Regions from separate parts of the Colwellia asteriadis genome, predicted to be linked through region 2. Evidence: riboswitches for the same ligand, from Rfam matches in the RefSeq annotation. Region 2 holds a riboswitch; the other holds the start of a gene.
What was found. A riboswitch is a leader RNA that binds a small molecule or an ion and turns the genes downstream of it on or off. The one in region 2 is predicted to bind lysine.
Positions count from the first base shown of each region.

Region 1 (9,540 bases), on a different contig from region 2:
TCGCTATCACGGCCTGTTAAAAATATTAACCCTAACTCTTTGTTGTTAGTCAACTCTCTGGCGAGCAATAAACCGTTTTTACCGGGGAGGTTAATATCCATAATAACTAAGTTGATGTCATGTTGCTGAAGCATTTCTGTCATGCTATTGCCATCAGTGGCTTCGTGTACTGTGTATCCTTCTGCTTCAAATAAATTGCGTAAATTAAAACGTGTAACGTCTTCATCTTCAACGACAAGAATTTGATATATTTCCATTGGTAATGTGACCTAATAATTATGAAGAATAGGTTAATTAATTAAATACTATATAAAACAATTAACAATTATTTAACTATGTTAGCCAAGTCATGCTTAAAAAACAATTAGATTGGCTGATTAGTTACTATTTTATTGTACTATTGTACGCTCAATCGGGAATGTTATATCAAAATCGACCCCTTGCTGAGGTTCACTGTGCATGCTTATATGTCCAATAAGTGCTTGAGTGACTAAATTATAAACTAAATGCATTCCTAAACCGCTGCCGCCGCTGCCACGTTTAGTGGTTGTAAAGGGATCGAATATTTTATTCTTAATGCTTTCATCTATACCAACACCATTATCATGATAGTGAATATTTAGTTGGTCACTTAAACTTTGAATTTTAATGGATACTTCTCTTGTGGTTATACCGTCAAATGCATGATGAATTGAATTTAAAATAAGGTTAATGAGTATTTGATTGAGCGGCCCTGGTTTACTCGTAATAGTGAGGTTTTCAGGGCAATCTATTATTACGGTGACTTGTGCTGACTTTATTTTTGCAGATAGTGTGAGTAACACCTCATCAATAAGACCATGGACATCAAAGGTTCTGCTTTCAGCACTAGATTGGTCAACTGCAACTTTCTTAAAGCTCGAAATTAAGTTAGCCGCACGTTCAAGATTACGAAAAATAATAGCAATATTCTCTTCGCCGTCGTTAAGGAAGCGCTTTAACTCACTTGATTTTAATGTTTTATTATCAAAACGCTCTTTTATATTATTTAGGTTATCGGCTAGTAAACTTGAAGCAGTTACTCCTAACCCGATAGGGGTATTAATTTCGTGTGCAATGCCTGCAACCATATCTCCTAATGAAGCCATCTTTTCACTTTCGACGAGTTGACCTTGGTATTGATGTAGCTTCTCTAAGGTAGAAAGTAACTCTTGGTTTGAGTCTTTTAGTGCGCTAGTGCGTGATTCTACACGACTTTTAAGTTCATTGTTTTGTGATAACGCATAGTGGTGATCATCTTCTAATTTATAGATATGTTTTTCTGTAACGGTTAATAAAATGTTGATATAGCGAGCTAAAATATCAAATTCTTTATACTCTTGTTTTTTAGCTCGATTGTCATAACGCTTTTTCTGAGAGATGTTATCAATGAGTTCAGTAATACCATCAAGGGGAGTGCAGGTTTTTTTGTATAACCACAGGGCAGTTAATACCGCGATACTAATAGCGCTAATAAGTAAAAAGAGTCCAAGTAGCAATAAGCTACTAAAAAAATCATTCTTTTTAGTTAAGCTAGTTTGAAGGTAAACATAACCAACGGTTTTTTGACTACTTTTAATTTCAACAACAAGCTCTAGATATTGTTCATGATAGCGAATGGTAGTGAGTTCATCAATTTCATTTATTTTGTCTTTAATCGCAGGAAAACTGTTGTTTTTATTATAGCTTGTAAAAAAAGATACACTGTTGTCGTTTAAATCGTAGATATGTATGCGATTAATTAACGTAATGTTTTTACTGAGTTCTGTTAACTCTTTTTTTAGAGCAATATTAGTTTTTGTTGGGTCATCTTCTAAAAAAGGGCGACTTTTGTCTGCTAAAATGCTTGCCCACAACCAAGTGTTACTTTCTATTTCATTGCGTTGTTGAGTATTAATTTTTAATAACAGTAATAATGCCGTTAATCCAGCTAACGTTATAGTTAGCCCTAAAGTACTTTTCAACAATAAACTACGAAACGATTTTGTTTTCACTGAGTTTGGCATACTTAACATTATTCCTGAGAGATGAATTAATTGAATCTTATGATGCTGTTACTTTAACGTTTAGATGCATGATAAATAGTAAAACCTTGTGCTTTAGTGATGACACTTGTACAGCCAATGTATTGTTCCATAATAGGTTGGTAACGTAAGAAACTATTCGCGACTATGGTAATACTTCCTTTCTTTTTTAGATTTTTATGAATACCTGATAAAAAGGTTTCTGTTGCTTGATAATTTGTATTAACCCCTTGATGAAAAGGTGGATTTGAAACAATATGCTGATATGTGTTGGTAACTTCAGATAAGCTATTTGAAGGGAACACAGTCGCGTTTATGTTGTTTAATGCTAGTGTTTTTTCTGCCGAAGCAAGCGCTAATGCACTAACGTCTAATAAGGATAGCTCAACATTCGAATATTTTTTAGCAATAAAGCAACTTATTACTCCAGCACCACAACCAAAGTCGAGTATTTTACCTGCTAATTCTTTGGGTAAGTTACTAAGAAGTAATGCTGTGCCACTATCAAGTTTTTCTTGGCTGAATACTCCAGGCAGTGAGGCAATCGCTAATTCAATCCCGTCCACTGTTATAGCATAGTGCTTGTACCAGCTCTCTAATTTAAAAGGAACAGATCTTTTATTTTCATTCATTAATCCTGCAAATAAAAAGCAATGGCGTGCGGAATCAACTTTTTGACAATGTTCTAAAAAGTTTGCAGTTAGTTTAGGAGTTGATTGAATTCCGCCTTTTTTCTCACCAACAATCAGTATTTTTGTCTCGGCTGTTAAAAAAGGAGCGATCATCGCTAAAGTGAAATTGAGTTCGGCTTTGCTTTTAGGGAAAGCAATAATCACTAAATCGTGTTGTAGCTCACTTTCATAAACACAAGTAAAGTTATTATGAATACGACTACCGTGCTTATGAGTCAAGGCTTGATGATCAATAAAATTAGTATTGTAGCAACTTACCTTAGCACTCTCATTTAGCGTTATTAATTCATCAATAAAGCCATCTTCAGGTAAGTTAATTAATAAAGGCGTTGCTGAAGTGAGTAATTCACTATTACGTAATAAGACTTGGCTAGGGTTGCTAAGAGACATAGATAACTGGCACAGATAAAATAAAAGAAGCGTTATTACTATTCTACGATAATTTACAAAATTGGAATAGCACCGCAGTAGTCTTTTATTGAATGTCATTTTAAAAAATGCTTAAATAGCGCCGTCCCTAATTCAGGTTTAATAGTTTGGCTATTAAACCAAAGGGGCCAGAAGAGGAGCGTTAACCAGGTAATTACTATTGCGGTATTTTGAGGTAACTCAGAATATGGAGATCAAACTCCAATAATAGTAATGAGGGGGATTAACGCCGAGATAGCGAGCTTTTTGATGAGTTAGCTATCGGTTGTTTGGGCTGAATCCCAACAATTGTCACTAGTAACTATTTTATAGTTATATAAGTGGAGAGCTTCTGGCCTTTGCATAAGTGCCTAAATACATTCATTGTATTGTTGCTCTTCTTTGTAATTGCCAAGAACTCTCCGAACTATCACTGCTGTGTACAATAAACATGGCTAAACAAGAGTTCGAGAGTAATGACTTCAATTCATTCTTCAGATGTTCAAACTAATAAGGCCGTACAACACTGTGCGCTTTGGACAGCTTTAGTTACCCCTTTTAATCAGAATGGCAGCGTCGACTTTATAAGTTTGCGTGAAATTGCTCAGCATCAAGCTGCTGCAGGTAATGGTATTTTATTACTTGGTAGTACAGGCGAAGGGTTGGCGCTAACAGCTGAAGAGCAATTCTCGATTGTTGACTTTATTTGTGGTTTAGCGCTGGATACACCGCTTATGGTGGCTGTTGGTGGCTCTAATTTATCTGAGCAATTACAGTGGTTAGCACAATGTAATAGCCTACCTATTGATGCCTATTTGCTTGCCACGCCGATATACGCAAAACCAGGACCTGTAGGTCAAACACAATGGTTTAGTGCCTTATTAGATGCGGCCAAATTCCCGTGCATGCTATACAACGTCCCTTCACGGAGTGGTGTTGATATTCCCGTTGAAACCTTACAACAAATTCAAAACCACCAAAATTGTTGGGCAATGAAAGAAGCTAGCGGCGATATTAATAAGTTTTTAGCTTACCGTCAGCATTGTCCTGAAATTGATCTTTATAGTGGTGAAGATGCTATGGTGCCGTACCTTGTTTCCGGTGGTGTTAAAGGCTTAGTGTCTGTTTGCGCCAATGCATGGCCTGAAGCCACCAAAAAATATGTTGAGTGCTGCCTTTCTAAAACAGCAACGCAATGTCAAACACTTTTCCCGCTATGGCAAAATGCGGTAGACGCATTGTTTGCTGTGGCAAATCCTATTCCCGTGAAAGTGTTAATGCACCAACAAGGCGTTATTAGCCATAACACACTGCGCGCACCATTAACGGCATTAGAGTTAGCTAATAGTGATGATATTCAGCACTTTGATCAGCGCATTGCGCAGTGGCTTGCGGCTTATTCAACATAAATTAAAAATTCAGAGAAAGTGCTGCGATAAGTTCGAGTACTTTCCTTCAACATAAACCTTAAGTTTTAACGTAAATAGATATAATAATTGGAGTAGAAAATGGATTGGCAAGATGTAATTGCACAACTAGAAGCGGGTACTTTGCGAGCTGCAAGTCAAGATGAAAATGGTAACTGGCATGCAAATGTTGAAGTTAAGCAAGGTATTTTAGCAGCGTTTAAAGCAGGCGAAAATATTAGTTTTTCTGATAACTACCAAGGCTTTGTTGATAAGCATAATTTACCAGCACGTCAATTCACGCCACAAGATGGAGTACGTTTAGTACCAGGCGGCTCTTCAGTGCGTGCAGGTGCTCATGTTGCATCAGGCGTTATTATTATGCCACCAGCCTATATTAATGTTGGGGCATTTGTTGACAGTGGTACTATGGTTGATAGTCACGCTTTAATTGGTTCATGTGCACAAATTGGTAAAAACGTACATGTTTCTGCAGCGGTACAAATTGGTGGTGTATTAGAGCCAATTGGCGCTAGCCCAGTGATTATTGAAGACGATGCATTTTTAAGTGCTGGCGTTGTGGTTGTTGAAGGTATTGTCGTTAAAAAAGGCGCAGTATTAGCACCAGGCGTTTCATTATCTAAATCTGTGCCAGTATATGATTGTGTTAACCAAGTTATGCGTGAAAAAGGTGCTGAAATCCCTGAACGTGCTGTTGTTGTACCAGGTACTCGCCCAGTTAAAGGCGAGTGGGCACAAGCGCAAGGCTTAAACATGGCATGTGCACTAATCGTTAAGTACCGTGATGAGCAAAGTGATGCTTCTTTAGAGTTAGAGTCTATCTTACGCTAATTTACTGAGTATTTACTGATTATTAAGTGAGGTAATAAGCGAATCTATTTTACTTGTTACCTCTTTAAACGTGACTTTGTTATATGGTTTTTAGCTGAGTTCACTTTACTAACTGTCGAATTAACCAAACTTAACACAACATAACTAACACGACACAACCTAACATAACATAACCTAAGAAAAATTATGACAACACATCCTAGCTGGTTCGATCTTAGTATTAAAAGTGCCTTAACTGCTCATCAGTCACCGGAGCATGAACAGGCATATTTTGTTTATCAACTCGATGCTCTTAAAGCACACTTAGCTAAATTACAGCAGCAAGATGTGATTAAGTTATGGTTTGCGGTTAAAGCGAATCCATTGTCGAAAATAATTCAAACACTTGATAGTGAAGGCTTTAATTTTGATGTCGCTAGTTCCGGTGAATTAGCGCAAGTGTTAGCGCAAGGCATTAACCCTGAACGTATTTTAAATACCGGGCCTGCTAAAACCAAAAAGCAACTAAGCGCTTTTTTACAACAAGGCGTGCGCACTTTTGTGGTGGAAAGTTTAAATCAATTAACGTGGTTAAATGAAGCGGTTATCGAGCAAAAGTTAACTGATGATAAGCCAGCGGTTTTACTGCGAGTGCAATTACAATGGCAAGAAGGTGAGAAAAACCCACTTGGAGGCAATAGCCTTACGCCATTTGGTTTATCTGTTGAACAATGGCAAAGTATTCATGTTGATGATTTCCCTGCACTTAATCTTTGTGGTTTACATATTTTTCAGTGGGGCAATATGCTCAGTAATGAAAAAATGTACTCATTGTGGGGGCAAATGGTTGCACCATTAACGGGCCTTGCTAACGTCATTGGCATGGATTTGAAAATACTCGATTTAGGCGGCGGTTTAGGAATTGATTATTTAGACCAAGGACAAACGCTGTCTTGGCCACAAATTATTGAAGATTTAGCAAAAATAAAAGCACAAGCAGGTGTTGAAGAGTTATGGCTTGAATTGGGACGTTATGCTGTTGCTGAGTGCGGCTATTATGTGGTTCCTGTGGTTGATAGAAAAATGAACTATGGGCAAGAGCAATTAGTATTGTCTGCAGGGATTAATCATCTAATACGCCCAGCGATTACCGACCAACCTTTTCCGGTAACTCTCCTAAGAAGTGATAACAATGCTGCTCAAGGAGCGGAACAATTATTTGATATACATGGCCCTTTATGTACCAGTATGGATAAGTTAGGTCGCTTACCGTTACCTAATGATGTTGAAGTGGGTGATGAACTGGTTTTTGGTTATTGTGGCGCTTATGGCTTTACCGAAAGTATGCCATTTTTCTTATGTCATGAACTCGCTGCAGAATATGTTTTTCAAGATGGACAATTAACTAAGGTAAGAGCCGCCCAAGCAGCAGCCTCTTATTTAGCTTAGTTAGTGATATTTAGTAACCTTTAGTTGAGATTGAAAATGAATACCTTTACAAAAAAAGTCATGTCGGTAGGTGAAATGGCTAGCGGTGCCAAATTAACGGTACCCGTTTATTCTTTTGTTAGTGAAAATGCCAGTGGTCCTAATGTTTATATACAGGCCAATATGCACGGCGCAGAAGTGCAAGGTAATGCGGTAATATTTCAGTTACTTGAGTTACTACAACATTGCCGTTTGAATGCGAATATCACTTTAGTGCCTTACGCTAATCCTGTTGCTTGTAATCACAAAAATGGCGAATACACCTTAGGGCGATTTGATCCTATTACCGGTGTAAACTGGAATCGTATGTACCATTTTGATGAGAGTGTTATTGAACCTTTTTCTCAAAACTACATAGATGCGACCGAAGAAGACATCAATAACGATTTTAGAGCGTTAATGCTTAACGAGATTGAGCAAAAGCTAGATCATAATATTTTTGGCTTAACAACCGGTCAACGTATCGCTTATCAACTACAGCGCTTGGCTTATCAAGCTGATATAGTTTTAGATTTACACACAGGTCCTATTTCCAGTAAACATTTATATTGCCCTGAATATGCACAAGCGAGTGCGAATTATTTTGATATTCCTCACACCCTATTAATTCCTAATGATTTTGATGGGGCTATGGATGAAGCAACTTTTTGCCCTTGGTGGAGCTTGCAGCAAGCTTTTGAAAAACAAGGCCGAAAATTTACCATGGGACAAGGGCTGTTTAATAAAGAAAGTTTTACCGTAGAGCTAGGCTCACAAGAGCAAATTGACTTAGACGTCGCTAAAGACGACGCGGTAAGTATTTTAGCTTATCTACACTATAAAGGTGTGATTAGTAATGATGAATACCAACCACAAGCAATGACGCGTTATGCGTGTTACCTTAACGACTACAAAGCATTATACTCTCCAATGGGTGGCATGGTTGATTATTTAGCTGAGTTTGGTGAGGTTTTAGCGGCAGGTGAGCCATTAGCTCGAATTTTACGAATGGATAATTATGGTGATGGTGAAGCACTACATTATGTTTCACTAGATAAACCTGTTATTCCAATCTTACATTTTGCCTCTGCAAGTGTTAACCAAGGCACAGAGCTTTATAAAGTTTTTTATAATTACTTTGAGTTACCCGAAAGTTAAAATTAAGGTTAGTGTTAAAAATATAACGAAGGTGCTGCGTATAGCAGCATCTTCATCATGAACTCCATGACGGAGAAGTTATATCTTTAAGCCAAGCTGTAAAGCCGCACCATAAGTATCGTTATTACCCGCAAAACCAGCAATATCAATAGCGAGAACATCCCAAGGCGATATACCAAAACCTAAGGTATACAGATCGCCATCTACATCATTTAAGTCACTACGTAAGCCCATACGTAATTGTACACTTTCAAATAGGGTAAACTCTGCACCGAGTGCAACATATTTAGAGGGAGTGAGAGAAATAAAGTGCTCTCTATCGGCTAAATCGATTTCGGTTGCTAAGGTTAACCAACTATTTTGGTAACTAAAACCTACTGAAGTCGTTGGTTTTAAACTGAAATTAATGTTGGGATCTGTCGGCTGTATTTGTTTACTGTACTCTACTTGTCGAGAGATTAGGTTGTCGCTTACTAAAGCTGCATGCCACTGACGTTCGTCGCCCCAAGCAACATACAAACCTAAATCAACATTGAGATGACTATCATTGGTTAAGTATTCATCATTGTTTAAATCAAACTCATCTTCATTAAAGTTACTAATATTTAGTTTTCTATATAATAAATCGATACGTTGGTATTTAAGTTTACTCCCTATACTTATTTCATAATGGTTATTGTTAGTAACTTGATAGCCCAACATAACTCCCGCTTCAGCCAACGAATAACCAAGACCATTAGCGGTAGACTTTAGTTGAGTTAAATCTAAATAACCTTGATTAATGGCTTCTTCTAGTAATAAAGCATCATTATCATTGTAATTAACCACACCACCTATACGTCCAAATTGATTAGTGAATAATCCAAAACTTAAATATTTATTAGGAATAATAAGTTGAAAGTTTAAGCCGTTTCGAACATTAACAACTTTATTATCTATTGCGGCTAAATTGTGAATAATAGTATCAACACTATCATGCAAATGGTTTGTAGTACTGGCGTTATTAATATCGTTAGCCAGATTTGATAAGTCGTTTGATATTTGCTCTGCAATATCAATGACGTTGTATTGATCGCTGCCCATCCCTCCCAAGTTAAATGAGAAATAGACATCATCTTCTAACGTGTATTTGGTTAGTAGCGCGGGGTTACTTAACGAAGACGTGAAATCTTGAGTAATAGCTGTAAAACCTTGCCCAGCACGCTTTGCTGTAAAGCTGTCGGCATAACTAACCTGATAGTATAAAAGTGATAGTGTTAATAAGAGAAACTTACTAAAAAATGGTTTAGTGATTGCAGAATGATGAGCCTCATAAGATCTTAAATAATTATTGCTAATAAAAGTCATAATAAATAATTCCTTCTTATTATTATTAATAAACCCACTATTTTTGAAAGTTTATGGTGAGTTTATTAAAGCTTAGTAGAGCAATAATATATTAGCTATTGATAGGAACAGATAAAGTGATAAATATTAAGTTATTAGCTGATTTTCGATAGACACATTTTGCTGAGCATTCAGGCGAACAATGCTCTC
Region 1 covers NZ_BAAAFA010000003.1:135,580-145,119, reverse strand. The annotation lists gene arcA (two-component system response regulator ArcA) at 1-257, opposite strand, end outside; gene ABD005_RS05440 (sensor histidine kinase) at 390-2,024, opposite strand; gene ABD005_RS05435 (methyltransferase) at 2,078-3,124, opposite strand; lysine riboswitch at 3,288-3,502, shown strand; gene dapA (4-hydroxy-tetrahydrodipicolinate synthase) at 3,619-4,551, shown strand; gene ABD005_RS05425 (2,3,4,5-tetrahydropyridine-2,6-dicarboxylate N-succinyltransferase) at 4,651-5,400, shown strand; gene ABD005_RS05420 (PLP-dependent decarboxylase) at 5,587-6,828, shown strand; gene ABD005_RS05415 (succinylglutamate desuccinylase/aspartoacylase family protein) at 6,865-8,004, shown strand; gene traF (conjugal transfer protein TraF) at 8,083-9,351, opposite strand.
Region 1: it holds a riboswitch for lysine, as region 2 does, so the genes downstream of both, dapA (4-hydroxy-tetrahydrodipicolinate synthase) here and lysC (lysine-sensitive aspartokinase 3) in region 2, are expected to answer to the same signal.

Region 2 (9,540 bases):
AAACATTTGAGGCATGTTTCATTACCGTGGTGTTACCAGCGATTAAATTGGTGATGCTGTATCTTATCACTTGATAAAGAGGGAAGTTCCAAGGCTGAATCCCTAAAATAACGCCAATTGGCTGGTACGTTATGATTGCTCTACCTTGATTATAATCACGTGGCTCATTGGCCAACGCTTGCTCTGCAGTACTTGCGGTGTATTTACAAATTTCAGCACAAAGCGCTACTTCTTGTTTAGCTTGAGATTGCACTTTACCCATTTCGTCCACCATTAATTGAACCAACTCGTCTTGGTTTTCTTCAATTACTTTTGCTAAGGCATTAGCGAGTTTTACACGTTGGGCAACAGACACAAGCTTCCACTCTTCGAAACATTCATTAGCCTTTTCTACACAAACTTCAGCCTCTTGATGTGTCATTAAGGTATATCTTTTTAGCGTTTTTTCGGTAAAAGGGTTGATCGTTTCTATTGAGTTACTCATTGATTTTTTCCTTACTTATTTTGATAACGTTAATGTTTTTAGATGATTACCTTAATGACTAAAGGAGTCTTAGACCTATCATTACCAGCATAATCGTGTTGGCAATCACACCAATCATAAAAAAATAACTGCGTGGGCTTGGGTTCTTTTCGGTTGCAATAGCATAGTAGAGCACCATATGAACAATTCTTGCGATAACGTAAGTCCATACAAGCATTGCAAAGATAGGGCTTTGATAGTTAAGAATAAAGGCAAACAAAACTGTTCCCACAAATAGAGGGCTGTTTTCTAGCGTATTGTGAAAGGTACGGTGTGCTCTAAATATAAAACTATTGTGAGACAAATCATCATCAATTTTACCCGGAATAGCATTTGGTTGCTTAACCTTACTAAAGGTAGCTACTGTCCACTGAACTAATAACATCACCAAATAGAGGTAGAACGCTATGTAAGCCGAATAGGCTATATTCATCATTATTACTTCCTTTTCACATTATGAGTACGAGAACTTAGTAGAGCAAATTGTATGCCCACCCTAAATTTTATTACGGTTAAATAATGGTAGAGGTAATAAATTAGTTTATTTAATGGATGCGTAGAGGCTAATTTTAGTTAAATGTGTATATTTTTCATAGAATTAAAATAAAATAGGATATTCAAAAACAAAGCATTTAATCATGCAAATATTGCTATATTTACTAATCAATTATTAAATGAATCAATAAATTAATCAGCTTAATTACATAGAGTGCAGTAATAAATTCATGCCTTGTAATAATTACTTGATTAGATGTAATTATTACAAGAAAAATTTAATCTCAATTTTTAAATGCTTAAAGGGTCAACCCAACTATTTTATGAGGGAGAGAATTTCACATCTTTCTCTATACATAGACAAACTAATAAAAACCTTTTAAATCAATGGTAAAGTTGTTTTCGTTGATTTTAAATTAGGCATTTGTCATTTTACTGCTTTGTAAGTTTCTTATATAAATCCTGAAAATTATCTATTGGTCTGATATTTGCTCTATCTCTATGAAATCAAAGTAGGGTATGCAGAAGTGATTCAAGTGTTAGTGAACTCTAGATATATCACTTTCTGGCATCATTCAGCCTTCGTTAAAAACATAAAGAATTGATTTTAAGGTATTAAATTTTGAAAAAGCAAAAAAATTATCCACTAAAGCCCTCTAAAAAAGACGTAAAAGGTATTGATGCAATTAAAAACCGTATCGACAAGAACACTATTAACCGCGGTGAAGTAGAGCGCAGTAAAGAGCGAAAGATAGAGTCTGAACAATATCAAGAGGTCATTATAAAGCGTACAGACGAAACCTTCAGACATGCGGACGATATTTTACAGCTCGCTATTCATGAAGGAAAAAGTCAAATAGAGCGCCCAATATTAGGATTGTTCTTATCATCTGTCGCAGCAGGTATGATTATTGGTTTTAGCGTTCTCGCTGTAGCGGTAATGGCAAGTATTCTAGGTAGTCTTGATGGCATAAATCGTGTACTGGTTGCTTTGGTTTACCCTTTAGGTTTTATGTTATGTATTTTGAGTAGAACGCAACTTTTTACTGAGCATACTGCTACCGCTGTTTATCCATTACTTGATGGGAGAGCAAGTATTAGCGGGGTATTAAAATTATGGTCAACTGTCATTCTAGGTAACTTGAGTGGTGGTTTTATTATTGCTATTTTATTAAATGGTGCCGAGTCAGTTATTCATGCTAGAGACGGGTACCTATTAATTGCGAGCCATGTTCTAGCGTTCGATTCTGCTAGCCTTTTTGTTAGTGCGATTTTAGCTGGATGGTTAATGGCTATAGGAGCGTGGACCATTTTATCTACTCATTCAACGTCTAGTCAGATTTTGTGTATATTCTTAGCCACGTTTCTTATTGGTATCGGTGGTTTACACCACTCAATAGCAGGGTCGGTTGAATTATTTGTTGGTTACCTCATGTCGCCTAACATCAATATTACGACTATTACCCCCGTTATAGCGGTGATTTTACTGGGTAACGCCATTGGCGGAAGCGTGTTTGTTGCTATGTTGAATTACGGGCATATACGTGGATTAAATAAATAACGTAAAGAAAGTACTCTTGGTTAAAGGCTGCAAGCGCTAAACAGTAATAACAGAGGCTATTAAGCAAGAGAGTAAATTAATAATAAATTTCAAATGAGGCTAAATAAAAGAACTAACCTTAAAAGTACCTTAAAGCAAATAGGAGAGTATAGTGACATCATCAAATAAGCACATTGCCACCCTGACGGTGCGCGGTAAAGAATATGAATACTTCGACTTATCTACTTTGCAAATTGATATCAAGCGGCTGCCACTTACAGCAAAAATCTTATTAGAAAACTTACTACGTCATAGCGATGAGCAGTATGTTCAGCCCGAGGATATTCAAGCCTTAGCCAAATGGGATATCACTTCCGCTTCTCGTACCGAAATTGCATTTGTTCCTTCAAGAGTCATATTACAAGATTTTACAGGTGTGCCGGCGGTTGTTGATTTAGCCGCCATGCGTAATGCAATGCTTGATTTAGGTGGCGATCCCAATAAAATTAATCCACTAAAACCTGTCGATTTAGTTATTGACCATTCCATTATGGTCGACGAATTTGGCAAAGCGGACTCGTTTGAACGCAATACTGAAATTGAGGTGGCGCGTAACAAAGAGCGTTATCAATTTTTAAAATGGGGACAAAGTGCATTTGATAACTTCAAAGTGGTACCTCCTGGAAAAGGTATCGTGCACCAAGTTAATTTAGAGTACTTAGCCCGTGTAACGTTTATCGATGAACAGCAAGATAAATCACTACTTTACCCTGATACCTTAGTAGGGACAGATTCACACACTACGATGATAAATGGTTTAGGTGTACTTGGTTGGGGAGTAGGCGGTATTGAAGCTGAAGCAGCCATGTTAGGTCAACCTGTTACTATGCTAATACCTGAAGTTGTTGGCATGGAATTAAAGGGGAAATTACCCGCTGGCGCAACCGCAACCGATTTAGTGTTAGCCGTTACAGAACAATTGCGAGCATTCGGTGTAGTGGGTAAATTCATTGAGTTTTTTGGTGATGGTGTACAGCACTTATCTGTGGCAGATCGTGCAACGCTTGCCAATATGTCACCTGAGTATGGCGCCACATGTGGCTTGTTTCCTATCGATGAACAAACCACTAAATACTTGGCATTAACTGGCCGTAACGCGCTACAAATCGATATTATTGAAGCCTACTCAAAAGCGCAAGGTATGTGGGGCAGTGAAGCACAAGAGCATGCAGAGTACCATGCAAAACTCACAATGAATTTAGATACTGTTGTTCCAGCTATTGCAGGACCGAAGCGCCCGCAAGATAGAATTAATTTAGACCAAGCCGCGACTGCATTTGAGCATTGGATCTCTGAGCAAAAAGAGTTGGCTATTGCACCGAATGATAAGCAGAAAGCGACATTTGATAATGAAGGGGGAGTAGAAAACATAGGAGCTAAAACGGTAACTTCTAAAACTAGCGCTTTTTATCGTCATAAAGAACAAGACGTTGAGCTTCACGAAGGTGCGGTTGTTATCGCAGCGATTACCAGCTGTACTAATACATCGAACCCGTCAGTATTGGTGGCTGCGGCACTACTCGCGCAAAAAGCCAATCAATTAGGACTTACTGTTAAACCTTGGGTTAAAACAAGTTTTGCGCCTGGCTCACAAGTAGTAACAGAATACCTCAACAAAGCAGGGTTATCTAAAGAGTTAGATAAAATGGGGTTTAATTTAGTTGGTTATGGTTGTACTACTTGTATTGGTAACTCAGGACCATTGCCAAAACCGATTTCCAGTGCAATTAGAGAGGGGGATTTAATCGTAACCTCAGTCTTGTCAGGTAACCGTAATTTTGAAGGGAGAATTCACTCCGATGTTAAAGCTAATTATTTAGCATCGCCACCTTTAGTTGTCGCTTATGCTCTAGCGGGTAATATGAAAATTGATATTACTAAGGAACCTCTAGGTATCAGTAATGATGGAAAACCTGTTTATTTAAAAGATATATGGCCAAGCCAGCAAGAAATACAAGATATCGTTACACATGTTGTTAATAGCTCAATGTTCTCTGATAAATACAGCTCTGTTTATGATGGCGGTGATAGCTGGAAAAAACTCGATACGGTTGATGCCGATATTTACAATTGGCCAGACAGTACATACATAAAAAAACCAACTTTTTTTGAAAATATGAAAGTACAACCTGAGCCTATTCAGGCCATTGAAAATGCACGTTGTTTATTGAAATTAGCCGATAGCGTCACCACAGACCACATTTCACCTGCTGGCTCTATAGGAAAAGAAACCCCCGCGGCCGAATATCTTCGTGATAATTATGTTGAGCAAGATAATTTTAACTCTTATGGCTCTAGACGAGGTAATCATGAGATTATGATGCGTGGTACTTTTGCAAACGTTAGGTTAAAAAATCAACTTGCACCTGGGACAGAAGGGGGCTTTACCCGTAAACAGCCAGGTGCTCAGGAAATGACAGTATTTGAGGCTTCGCAACAGTATATTACTGACAACATACCTACTATTGTTATTGCTGGCAAAGAATATGGAACAGGCAGCTCTCGCGACTGGGCTGCCAAAGGACCACTGTTGTTAGGTGTGAAAGCTGTCATTGCAGAAACCTATGAGCGTATTCACCGCTCTAATTTGATTGGAATGGGAATATTACCCCTGCAATTTAAGCAAGGCAAAGGGGCACACACTTACCATTTAGATGGTACTGAGCAGTTTTCTATTCACGCGATTGAGGCTGGTCAAAAGCAGGTAAAAGTAGATGCGCTAAAATCCGATGGTGTGAGTTTTAGCTTTGAAACAGATATCCGTATTGATACACCCAATGAGTTTGAATATTTCCGCCATGGTGGCATCCTTCAATATGTTATCCGATCACTGTTGTAGCATAATTAACTAATCAGCAAGTGAGTATAACTAAGCTTGCTGATTAGTTACGCAAGTGCTATTTAAATAGCACTTCTGAACAGCCTTCAATAACAATAAAGTCCTACCTAAATAACCTTTAACGCCGACTAAAACCAAAAAATTTCAATGGTAACGAGCACATCTCGATAACTCCTCAACGTTAGCTCACTCAGTTTATGCAACTATTTTATTGTTTACGCTTATATTTTTATCTAATCCAATGAAATTACTAACTCACTCATATTGAAAGGGTACGCTACATAACACAATAATTTTATACGCCTCGACATCATTTAAAAGCACAATGTAAAACAGTGTGTAAATGTTTCATGGTTAATTATAAAAATTACAATAAAAAAGTAAAACTGTATGATTTTAAAGCAATAATGTGCGTTTTTAGCGCTTTTTATTGGCATGGTGTTTGTATATATAGATGTATCTGGGTAATTACATTCAGTTTAACTAATGACAAACAACAAGGGAGTATCAAATGAAGAAGACAATAATTTTAGGTGCACTTATTACCGCTGGTTTTCTAAACACTAACTTGCATGCAAAAACCTATAGCAGTGAAAGTGATGCTAAAGGTGTTTATGTTGGCGCTAGTTATGGTTATTTACGCGTAGATAGTGATAACGGCTTTGATGAAAATAAATCAGCCTACCAAGTATTTGCAGGCTATGGGTTTAATCAGTATTTTGCTATTGAAAGTAGTTTTATTGATTTTGGCGACTACGGTAATGATTTTGCTAACGCTGATACAGATGGTTATACCTTAGGTTTAAAAGCGGGTGTGCCAGTGTCAGATAATATCAGTATTTATGTTCGTGGTGGTCAATTGTGGTATGAAACCGACTACTCAGTACTTGGTGTTAACAACAGTGCAGATGATGAAGGTTTGTTTGCTGGTGTTGGTGCAAGTTACCATATCAACGAAGATTGGACCGTTAAGTTCGATTACACGGTTTATGACAACGATTTAGACGTTGATAGTGCAACAGATGATATTGATGATGCTAACTTTTCAACAGACTTGAAGCATGCTTCGTTAGGTTTTGAGTTCAAATTTTAAAACTCTACAATAAGTTTCCCCCAATACACAGCTACTAACAGCTAACTATAGATATGTATTGGATACTCGTTGTATTGTTAAGATAGTTTCCTCTTTTAACGATTCAGCTATCGTTTAGCTTTCAAAGGCAATACAACGAGTGTATCAATAACCCAAAATTGCTAGGTCAAATCGATTTAATGAAATACGACGTAGAATAGCATCAATGATGACTTTTTAGAGTTGTTGCTATCGCGACACCTACAAGTGATATTGTATTTGTTTACACATAGACTAAGCCCTTTCAGTTTCCTGCGTACAATTGAATTAGTTAAGCTGGCTGTATTACCTAGCGATTTAGTTGTAATTATCAAAAAGCGCGTTGAAAGTTGTTAATAGTTTAGACTACATCGGTAGAGGAAAATAAACATATGAATAATTATCCATAGATATGAATAACAACGGTTGCAATCTCCTATAAAATCAGTTTAAATAAGCGTGCTTTTATGTTTTAGACCTTTAACTCTAAATTAATTCTGATTTGGTTTTCTTACAGAAGTAATAAGCACCAGAAGAGGCGCGATAGCTAGGTAGATAATGTTACCCACCTAATAGGCGGGTTAGGAACCACATTCCATATGCATTATTGAGGGAGACTATCGCCGAGAATATTGTTACGTGGCATACAATATTCGGTCGCTAGGGTTGAATCCTTAGGGCTGTCACCTGACGTATTTGTTGCATTGTTTAAGTGCGCTATAACAAAACATTAAACAAAAGGTGGAGAGCTTCTGGCTGAAAAAGTTTTGCTTCTTTTTCTATGCCGTTTTGGTGTAGACCACTCGCTAACTGCTCAGTCATGCTCTTCCTATAGCTAAGTTTACCAATAAACATGCTATGTATTTTATGGGAGAAAATTATGAATTCTAATATTACTACTAATTTACCGCTTACCATTGCCAAATTTGGTGGAACTAGTGTTGCCGACTATGACGCTATGATGCGTTGTGCCAATATCATTAAAAATGATACGAGTAATCGTTTAGTGGTTGTTTCAGCCAGTGCTGGCGTAACCAATCATTTAGTGCGTTTAGGGCAAAGCGATGTTTCATTAGCTGAGCAAGCCGATATCATCAGTCAAATAAAAGCTATTCAGTTAAATATTACCCAACACTTTTCAGCAGATATTGAACGTGCATTAAATACCGAGATTGAAAGCTTGCTTGAAGCGTTAAGTGTATTAGCTTTAGCGCAATCTAAGCAATATAACCTACAGCATAGCGATGCAATTCTATCGTTTGGTGAGCAACTTAGCTCACGTATTTTTGCGCAAGTATTACGTGTTGCCGATGTTGCAGGTGAATATTTTAACGTTCAAGAGGTCATGAAAACCAACAGTTTATTTGGTAAAGCGGTTGTTGATGTGGCTCAGTTACGTGAACTTTGTCAATCAGAGTTAGCGCCTAAACTTGTCAATAAGGTTATTGTTACTCAAGGCTTTATTGGTCAAGATGCACAAGGTAATACCACAACCCTTGGTCGTGGAGGCTCTGATTATAGTGCGGCTTTACTTGCAGAAGCGCTAAGTGGTACTAATTTAGCCATTTGGACCGATGTTGTTGGTATTTTTACTACCGACCCTCGTATTACCGACCAAGCTCGCTCTATTGCTGAAATAAGTTTTGGCGAAGCGGCAGAAATGGCGACTTTTGGCGCTAAAATATTGCATCCTGCGACACTTATTCCAGCCATGCGTTGTAATATTCCGGTGTTTGTCGGCTCATCTAAAGAGCCTGAAAAGGGTGGCACTCAAATTAAGAAAAAAGTTGACTCAAATCCAACGTATCGATCTATTGCTTTACGCCGTGAGCAAACCTTAGTTACAGTGAAAAGCCCAGCAATGCTACATGCCAGTGGTTTCTTAGCTAACGTTTTTGCTATTTTAGCTAAGCATGAGTTGAGTGTTGATTTGATCACAACGAGTGAAATTAGCGTTGCCTTAACCTTTGACAACCCCGTTGGCTCAACCCAATCGCAAATTACTAGCGCGGTTGTTGAAGAGTTAGAGCAATTATGTGAAGTGAGCGTTGAGCATGGTTTATCGTTAGTTGCCGTTATAGGTAACGGTTTAACACGCGCTAAAGGAATTGGACAAAGTATTTTTGATACCTTGAATGATATCAACGTAAGGTTGATTTGTCATGGCGCTAGTGCGAATAATTTATGTTTTTTAGTGAATGAAGCTGATGCGAACACCACTGTTGAGAAGCTTCATAAAGCGCTGTTTGCCTAATAAATATAAATAACCTGATCAGGTTAAATATAAACTATGATATGAGCGTTACTTGAGTCACGCTCATATACTTATTTTTCTACAGTACCTTTTTTATAGCTCTTTTCTATAATATTTTTTCTATATCACTAGCGATATCTTCAGGCTTAGTTATTGGAGCGTAACGCTTTATGACTTGACCATCACGGTTAATTAAAAATTTAGTGAAATTCCACTTTATAGCCTTAGAGCCTAATAAGCCAGGAGCTTGTGCTTTTAAATAGCTAAATAAAGGATGGCTATTCTTTCCGTTAACATCAACTTTATTAAATAAATCAAAGCTTATATTAAACTGTAAATCACAAAACTGTTTAATTTCTTCATTGCTGCCACTTTCTTGCTGTTTAAACTGATTACAAGGAAAGGCTAATACTTCAAGTCCGTCTTCTTTATAGTTGTCGTATAAACTCTGTAACCCTTGATATTGCGGCGTAAATCCACAATTACTTGCGGTATTTACTATAAGTAACACTTTATTTTCATACTGTGAGAGTGACACATCTTCATTGTTATTTTTTTGTGCTGAAAAGGTGTAAATACTATTCATATCGTTATTCCTAATAGGGTAATATTTCTCAATATTACATGAAAGTTATACGCTTGTATTGTAAAGTAACGGCAGTGAAATATTCCAATACTATAGAGCAAGTTGGTATTACGTTAAGGAAAAAATATGAAA
Region 2 covers NZ_BAAAFA010000007.1:266,730-276,269, reverse strand. The annotation lists gene ABD005_RS11835 (NAD-dependent succinate-semialdehyde dehydrogenase) at 1-484, opposite strand, end outside; gene ABD005_RS11830 (MAPEG family protein) at 543-959, opposite strand; gene ABD005_RS11825 (formate/nitrite transporter family protein) at 1,641-2,579, shown strand; gene acnA (aconitate hydratase AcnA) at 2,731-5,457, shown strand; gene ABD005_RS11815 (porin family protein) at 5,969-6,550, shown strand; lysine riboswitch at 7,094-7,328, shown strand; gene lysC (lysine-sensitive aspartokinase 3) at 7,449-8,822, shown strand; gene ABD005_RS11805 (glutathione peroxidase) at 8,929-9,408, opposite strand; gene ABD005_RS11800 (NAD(P)-dependent oxidoreductase) at 9,535-9,540, shown strand, end outside.